2 regions of the Priestia sp. FSL H7-0729 genome follow, and region 2 is predicted to be linked to the other one. Evidence: riboswitches for the same ligand, from Rfam matches in the RefSeq annotation. Region 2 holds a riboswitch; the other holds the start of a gene.
What was found. A riboswitch is a leader RNA that binds a small molecule or an ion and turns the genes downstream of it on or off. The one in region 2 is predicted to bind FMN.
Positions count from the first base shown of each region.

Region 1 (4,431 bases), on a different contig from region 2:
CAAATAAACGGGTAACGACCAGTTGGTTCCCGCTGTTTTGACCAGTGATTCCCACATATGCCGATGCGTGTCCACCAGCCCAGGCATAATAATCATCGATGAAGCATCAATGACCTCCGCACCCGGAATATCCAGGTCGGGCTGGATCGCCATGATCAGTGAATCCTGAATCAGAACGTCTGCCCTCTTATACTGTCCAATTCGAGCATCCATCGACAACACACAGCCATTTTTCAACAGATAACTTGTCCGCACAAGACACATCTCCCATCTGATTTGGTTAGAAAGACGATCACATTCTTTATACGAATTCGTACTGCTTCTGACTATTTTTTCGCTAGTATATATACATTATATAGTTATTGTTAGTATTTATCAATTTTGGGATTTGCGTTTCGCCCGAAATCTTCTAACCTTCATCAGATTGCCACACATCTTATCATCACAGTACTTCTGTGTTCTGCTTCGGGTGTCATCATAGAACATCCAGCGACAATCCGAATTATCACAGATCCGAATCCGATTACTCTCACCCTCCACCAAAGTCATAGCAAAGTCAGCAGCAACCTCAGCCATAACCTGCTGCCAATGAGCTTCTACAGCTACCAATCGAAGTTTCAATTCCTGATCAATTGTAATCAATGTTCTTTTTACACGCCCTGCTTCCATAACGCTGTTCAACCATTGTTTTTCTGTATCCGTTAATGATGACCCACAAGACAAGCGGGCTCCAAGAGCCATCAATTTATCCCTGAAATTTCTCATCGATAACTCATCTTCTGGAGAGGCAGGGACAGAAGCCTGAAGTTGCCATCGATCCAAAAATTCTTGCTGCCAGCTCCCCTTACCGAGCCTGTCCTCCGATCGATCTCCCCCACGCCAATCATGATAATCGCTGTTTACAAAATCAGTCCAAAGTCTGTCCATGTTTACCTCCGTTCAGTGTAACTATCTTAATTCAATAAAGGCGGTTACACTCTGTCTTTGATGTGTTATATTAAGTGTAACCTCATTAATCAGTTTTAGCTAGTTACGTCATACATCACAATAATACTCAAGGAGGAAACGGCAATGACAAAAACAACAGCATTAGATGTGTTACTGATTCAAAAGGATGATACATGGGATCAATGCAATTGGATTGTACCTTTGTCGAAGTCCTTGGAAGGTCTTACAGCAGAACAAGCAGCCTGGATTCCACCCTCAGGAGGATTAAGCATCTGGCAGTTGGTTAACCATATGTATTATTACAATCATCGCTTATTATGTCGTATTCAAGGTAAAGAGCCTACTCTTCCTGCTGTAGACTCCAATGAATACACGTTTGGTAATCCTGGGGATGCAACGGATGAAGCCGGATGGAATACACTGATGAAGAGTACAGCTCGATTAGCCCAACAGTTGCGAGATCAATTGGCTGCACTTGAAGAATCTGACCTTGAAGCTGCATATATGGATTCCAAAGAGAAATGGGCACACGAACTTGCCCGGTGGATACTTCACGATGCCTATCACGCAGGCCAGATCGTGCTCCTTCGCAGACAGCAAGGAAGCTGGAAAATCGTTTTCTAAAATAATGCTTGAACTGCTAGCGCTTACAGGAATAAGATGAACTTATTAATGTTACAGCTTGTTTAATACACTATATAATTGAATAGGATCTTCGGGGTAGGGTGTAATTCCCAACCGGCGGTGATGTTCTTCGGAACCAGCCCGCGACTCGCTAGTTGTTCTTAACAAAGGACATCTAGCGACTGACTTGGTGTGAATCCAAGGCCGACGGTACAGTCCGGATGAGAGAAGATCAACACATTGACATGCCGTTCATGGGAAGGCCTCTTTCCTGACGCATGTCCTTGGATGAGCCCCCGTTTATTTGGTTTATACCAAAACGGGGGCTTTTGTCGATTTTGCCAACTGAAGATTCCGTGTTCTGACGAAGGAGTCCTGAATATGGAAAAGACATCAGCAGCATCACCTGTTTACCGCAAGGAACGAAGTAATACCGGATTCTGGCTTGTAGTTCTCGGAGCTGCCCTGTGGGGTGTGGACCCACTCTTCCGCATTATTTTACTCAAAACAATGACATCCACACAGATTGTACTGGTCGAACATATCATCGTAAGTCTGGTCGCCATTCCCGTGCTGTGGAAATTCCGGGCTGATCTGAAAAACCTGCGTGCTCGCCACTGGATTGCGGTGATCTTTATCTCATGGGGAGGATCAGCACTCGCAACAGTATTGTTCACCATGGCACTTACACATAACGATCCGAATACGGTGCTGTTATTGCAAAAAATGCAACCCCTCTTTGCTATCGTACTGGCTAAGCTGTTATTGAAAGAAACGTTGCCACGTCGCTTCGGCGGACTGTTCATCATCGCATTAGCAGGAACGTATCTACTTACATTCGGCTTCACATTGCCATTAGGGAACTGGGACAACTGGATCCATGCTGGAAGCTTATTATCTCTTGGAGCTGCTGCTTTATGGGGAGGTTCAACGGTTATGGGCCGACTGATGTTAGGGCAGGCACGTTACGAAACCGTCACCTCCCTTCGCTTCGTGGTTGCTCTCCCGCTCCTGATCTTTATGACGTGGAACGAAGGTGCGGCATGGACACTTCCATCCGGAACTGGAGAACAGACTGCTGTCATTCTCAACATTCTCGGTCAGGCCTTGTTACCAGGTCTGCTCAGTCTTCTGTTGTATTACAAAGGTCTGTCCTCAACCAAAGCTTCTGTTGCAACTCTCGCGGAACTTAGCTTCCCGATGGCAGGTGTGTTGGTGAACTGGATTGCTTTCCGAACATTGATTACATGGGAGCAACTGCTCGGTTTTATCCTGATATGGGTGGCGCTTTTCGCCATTTCCAAACAGCAGGAACGATCATCAACTCCGGCCGATGCGGCACCAAAGCTGCGAACAGAGTAAGGTAATGTCCGAGCATCACATATAAATCAATAATCATCAAATATTAAAATTAAACCATTGCACATCAATTAGATGAGCAGTGGTTTTTTATTTCCATGACTCGATAATAATTGAACTGTTTTGTCTTTTGTCTAAACCGGTGGTACGATGACATATGGAATAAACAGATGAATTATATTCAGAGAGGAACGATCAACATGTCTTCATTCTCATATACCTCCTACGACGCCGTAGGTTTGGCTGAACTGGTCCGATCCCGGGAAGTATCCCCGGTTGAATTGCTGGAAGCGGCGTTTGCACGCCTTGAAGAAGTGAATCCGCAACTTAATGCGGTCATTCGTACATATGAAACCCGTGCACGGGAGGAAGCTGGCTTAGTTCGCCCTGGAGAACAACCTTTTGCCGGTGTGCCCCTGCTCTTGAAAGATATTTCGCAATCTTTGGAAGGTGAATTTCTAACTTCAGGCTCACGTTTGTTCAGCGAGCATCGCGCATTACGCAATTCGAATTTTGTCACTCGACTGCGTGATGCAGGTTTTATCATCATGGGACATACCAATACGCCCGAGTTTGGCTTGAAAAATATTACCGAGCCCCGTCTTCATGGTCCAAGTCGCAATCCATGGAATATTAATCACTCCCCAGGCGGTTCAAGTGGCGGTGCCGCCGCCGCTGTAGCTTCCGGTATCGTTCCACTTGCCGGTGCCAGTGACGGAGGCGGTTCGATCCGTATCCCGGCTTCTTTTAGTGGCTTGTTTGGTCTGAAACCAACTCGCGGGCGCACACCTGTAGGACCAGGAGTTGGTCGACAATGGCAAGGCGCGTCGATTGATTTCGCCCTCTCTCGCTCGGTTCGGGACAGTGCTGCATTGCTTGATACCTTACAAGTCATACAGCCTGAAGCTGCATTTCATGCCCCACTCTTTCCAGGCAGTTACTTGGCAGATATGAGCTATCCACATCAACGCAAACTGAAAATTGCATACACAACCGATTCGCCCGTAGGTACACCCGTCAGTCCAGAAGCCAAAGAGTCTGTATTCAAGCTCGTTCGCTGGTTGGAAGACCAAGGTCATCATGTTGAAGAAAAGCTGAGCCCAGTCAACGGAGTCAGATTAATGGAGAACTATTACATGATGAACAGTGGAGAGATGGCCGCGATGATCTCTTCTATGGAACGCTCCATGGGTCGGGCTCTGACCTCCGATGATATGGAGATTGAATCATGGGTTCTGGCTGAAGCTGGAAAAAAGGTGTCCGCTGCGGAATTCGTGCATAGCTTAGCTGAATGGGATGTAGCTGCAGCCCAGATGTCCACTTTGTTCGAGCGTTATGACTTCTACATCACACCCGTTAATGCTTTTCCTGCGCCTAAGATTGGTGAATTAACACCTCATGATGAACAGATCCATAATCTGATGCGGATTAGTGAGTTGGACAAGACCCAGCAGCAACAACTCATCTATGAAATGTTTGAGCCAAGCCTTACTTATACTC
Region 1 is NZ_JBBOTQ010000001.1:271,579-276,009, reverse strand. It holds gene MHH93_RS01245 (amidohydrolase family protein) at 1-264, opposite strand, end outside; gene MHH93_RS01240 (CGNR zinc finger domain-containing protein) at 376-927, opposite strand; gene MHH93_RS01235 (DinB family protein) at 1,072-1,572, shown strand; FMN riboswitch at 1,656-1,809, shown strand; gene MHH93_RS01230 (DMT family transporter) at 1,954-2,934, shown strand; gene MHH93_RS01225 (amidase) at 3,132-4,431, shown strand, end outside.
Region 1: another riboswitch for FMN. It lies ahead of MHH93_RS01230 (DMT family transporter); the one in region 2 lies ahead of ribD (bifunctional diaminohydroxyphosphoribosylaminopyrimidine deaminase/5-amino-6-(5-phosphoribosylamino)uracil reductase RibD).

Region 2 (4,431 bases):
GAGGATGAAGAACCTTTGGATACAGTGGATCAATTACATTTGTTAAAACAAATCTATAGCGGACCCACACGGTGGGACGAAGAACTACAGGCTTCCCGACATGATGTTTCTCAGAGTATATCCGCACAGGATTTAGATGCTCTTGAGGCAGCCGGGCATGAACCGAATCGATATGTACGTCCGCAGCATGATGAAACGCTTAATGAGCTGAAAAAACTTGCGAATCAATGGACCTTAGAGGATGCCGCACAGGCTTTTGTTGCATCGATGTGGTCAGCGCCCATGCTCTGGCGGTCATTGCTTACAGGCAAGCTTATTGCAAGCAGTATGCCAGATCATGAACACACGCCATATCCATCATCAAGTACTTGTCAGATCTGCGGATTAAGCGTAGATCAAGCAACCGACACGACGTTGCAATGGTATTGGCGCATGACCAATGGAACACCTTTGGATGGTGATCCCTTTGGACAAGTACTGGCACTTCGAGAGCTAGCTGCCGCGCAGGAGCTTCCAATACCAAATGATTACGACCGCTGGACACTCCGTGCGGTGTTGACGGTGCTGCGTGAATTACCGCCCAAAACTCGCTACAGCAAAGCAGCAATAGCACTCAAGAAGGAACGTCTTTTGCCTACACAAAAGGAATATGCCTATCGGGACTTGCTTGAGACATTAGCTCTGATTGGCATACTGGATACGCCGGAACATCCCGGAATGATCACAGAATACACGACTTACATACAGCGTGACGCGCGCCCCAATGTGCGGGTTGAGGTACAGGCGCCTCTGGCGTGGTGGGACTCATCTGTCGGAATCAATGAGAACAACCTGAACAAGATATTCCATGATTTTGATCTGACGAATATATCTCTTTCGGATAAGCCTGAAGAGAACCCAACTGTAAAGGACACAATCTTAGGGGCATTGGAGAAAAAGAGAAGTGTTCGAGGGAAAGTGCCAAAAAAATCTCCCGATGCAGGCACTGGGGAGGCAGAAGCTGGAGATGTGTATGCGGTTCGGGTCCGGGAAGGTGTATGGGTGACGGTATACTGTCATGAAGTCAGAGACAAACGCGTTATCGTTGAATATCTCGATGGTGTCTTTCCAGACATGCCGGGAAAAGCCGATTTGCAGGGAACGTTTCGACCGAGAACGACTGGACGCTGGCAATGCTCGGCTATCGCGATCGATTCCACAAGTTGGGTCAGAAGAGTAGCAAGAGGTTTTCCGCTTCCCAGTTCGCCGTTGCCAGAACCTGACCGCTTGCCATTTCACAATGCCAAAGATTTGAAGCATATGGTGCGTTGGTGTTTTCCTGATATGTAGAATGCTGTGATGGATCTGAGAAGGATGTAAACTAAAATCGTGTCTCTTAGTGAGATGCGGTTTTTTTGCTGTATCTTAGCTTATTAAAAGTTAGTATGTGACAAAAAGGAACAAAAAACAATTGATTTTTTGGCATTAAAGTGCTAACATCCAATTAATAACGAAAGCAATCCTTCAGGGCAGGGTGCGATTCCCTACCGGCGGTGATGCATGAAGTGTAAGGACACATGTCCAGCTATTCATGCAAAGTCCGTGACCTGTCTGCCTGTGGCAGATGGCTGATCTGGTGTAATTCCAGAACCGACAGTATAGTCTGGATGGGAGAAGGAGAGGTGCAGACCTAACGGGTTTGCATTCAGCAGGAGTATTGCTGCACAGTCACGATTTGTGATGTTTTACTGTGCAGGGAAGATCCGGTTACGCCGGGCAGTTCCATACATATGCCACACGATAGAAGCTCTTTACCTGTGATTGATGTTCATTAAGGTATGTGTCTATTTTCACTTGCCCGAAATGAAGTTCTGGGCAAAGTGTTGGCGTGCTGTATCCATTTTACTCCTGTTGTTGACATTTGTCTCTCATCATCCCCATCGAACCGATTGTTCGATGGGGATTTTTTAATAAACAAGACTTTAAACCGCGGGGTGAACGGATTTGGAAATGATCAATGATGAATTTTATATGGCACTGGCATTGGATATGGCAGAACGAGCACAAGGACAGACGGGAATTAATCCGGTCGTTGGATGTGTAGTTGTGAAAGAAGGACGTATTGTAGGTCTGGGGAGCCATCTGAAACGTGGAACCGGTCATGCGGAGGTGCATGCACTTAACATGGCAGGCAGCGATGCGGAAGGCAGTACGGTATACGTTACACTTGAGCCTTGTAGTCATTATGGTAAGACGCCACCTTGTAGTGAACGCCTGATTCATGAAAAGGTAAAACGTGTTGTGGTATGTTGTGAAGATCCAAATCCGCAAGTATCCGGCAGAGGCATAAGCATGCTTCGTCAACAAGGGATTGAAGTTGAAGTTGGCGTATTGCGTGAGCGTGGAAGACGCATGAATGAAAAATTCATTAAATTTATTACAACGGGCCTCCCTTTTGTAACGCTGAAGACGGCTACAACTTTGGATGGGAAGATTGCTACTCGCAGCGGAGACAGCAAGTGGATCTCCAACGAGCCCGCTCGTGAGATTGTGCATGCCCTTCGTCATCGTCATCAGGGGATTATGGTTGGCGTCGACACGGTGATCGCTGATAATCCGGAGCTTACAACCCGTTTGCAAGTGGAAGGCATTAGTCCGGTGCGTATCGTGGTGGATTCCAAGTTACGTCTTCCTGTAGGTGCCAAAATGGTTAAGGATGGACTTGCTCCGACATGGGTACTTACAACGGACGAAGCCAGTCCTGAAGCTGCTGAGCGTTTGGAAGCTTACGGCGTTGAAATTATTCGCTGTGGTCCCGGACCACGTGTGGATTTGTTAAACGGACTTAGTAAGTTAGGTGAACGTGATATTGGTTCTATTTTGCTTGAAGGTGGAGGCACTCTGAATGGAGCCATGCTGGAGGCACGGTTGGTTGATCGACTGCTCATGTTTATCGCTCCCAAGATTGTAGGCGGTTATGACACACCTGGAAGCTTCCGCTTCGAGGGTGTGGAACGTATGAATCAGGCGATTCAATTGAATCAGTTGGAGATCGAATCAGTTGGAGATAATATCAGCATTGGCGGTATTCCGGTGTGGCCTGAATAAATAAATTAACAAGGGAGGCGGCAGCATGTTTACCGGTTTGGTGGAAGAAGTTGGTCAGATCCGGCGTATTGGTCGGAAAGGCGAAGCGATGGTCCTGAATATCGGAGCTTCCGCCATCATGGACGATCTGAAGATTGGTGATAGTGTCGCAGTAAACGGAGTATGTCTCACTGCGACAACGCTGGAAGGTGGAGGTTTTACCGCCGACGTCATGCCTGAAACCTATCGCCATACCAATCTCAGTCAGCTGCAATCTGGCAGCAAAGTTAATCTGGAGCGCGCCATGCAATCCGGCGGTCGTTTTGGCGGACATATCGTTCAGGGCCATGTCGATGGTACTGGAGTGATTGGCAGTATAACACGTGATCAGAACGCGATTGTGTTTGAGATCAAGCCTGATGATCACCAGTTGTTCAAATACCTGATCCCCAAAGGATCGGTTACACTGGATGGCATTAGCTTGACCGTTGTCCATACAACGGATACCGCATTCACGGTTTCCATTATCCCGCATACCATTGGTGAAACTGTACTAAATGTGAAAAAGACAGGGGATACCATTAATATCGAATGCGATATTTTGGGCAAATATGTGGATCATCTGCTCCAGTATGGGAGAGGACATCGAGAGACGGGTGCTGGCAAGCCACGCAGTATCAGTGAAGATTTTCTCGCCAATCACGGATTTGCATAAATAGAGAAAGAAATAAACTGGAGGTGGGACAATGTCAGAACAATCCATTTTGGACACGATAGAAGCAGCCATATATGATCTCATGCGTGGCAAACCGGTCATTGTTGTGGATGATGAAGATCGGGAGAATGAAGGCGATTTTATCGCTTTGGCCGAAAAGGCGACTCCTGAAGTCATCAATTTCATGATTACTGAAGGTAGAGGTCTGGTCTGTGTTCCGATTACACAACAACGTGCGGACGAACTTAACTTGAAACCAATGGTTCAACAAAATACGGATTTCCACGGAACTGCCTTCACCGTCTCTGTGGACCACAAAGATACGACAACAGGTATCTCGGCACATGAACGCTCTATTACCGTGAAAGGTCTGATCGATCCTGAGGCGAAAGCCGGGGACTTCCGTAAGCCTGGTCACATGTTCCCGCTGATTGCAAAAGACGGCGGTGTACTTCGTCGTGCCGGGCACACGGAAGCGGCGGTAGATTTGGCCATTATGTGTGGTTCATATCCCGCAGGCGTGATCTGTGAAGTGATTAAGGAAGATGGCACAATGGCCAGACTTCCGGATCTGCAGGAGATTGCCCGCAAACATGATCTGAAGCTGATCAGTATTCAGGACATGATTCGTTACCGTAACGAAAAAGAGC
Region 2 is NZ_JBBOTQ010000004.1:397,962-402,392, forward strand. It holds gene MHH93_RS12970 (hypothetical protein) at 25-1,329, shown strand; FMN riboswitch at 1,496-1,662, shown strand; gene ribD (bifunctional diaminohydroxyphosphoribosylaminopyrimidine deaminase/5-amino-6-(5-phosphoribosylamino)uracil reductase RibD) at 1,984-3,087, shown strand; gene ribE (riboflavin synthase) at 3,113-3,781, shown strand; gene MHH93_RS12985 (bifunctional 3,4-dihydroxy-2-butanone-4-phosphate synthase/GTP cyclohydrolase II) at 3,813-4,431, shown strand, end outside.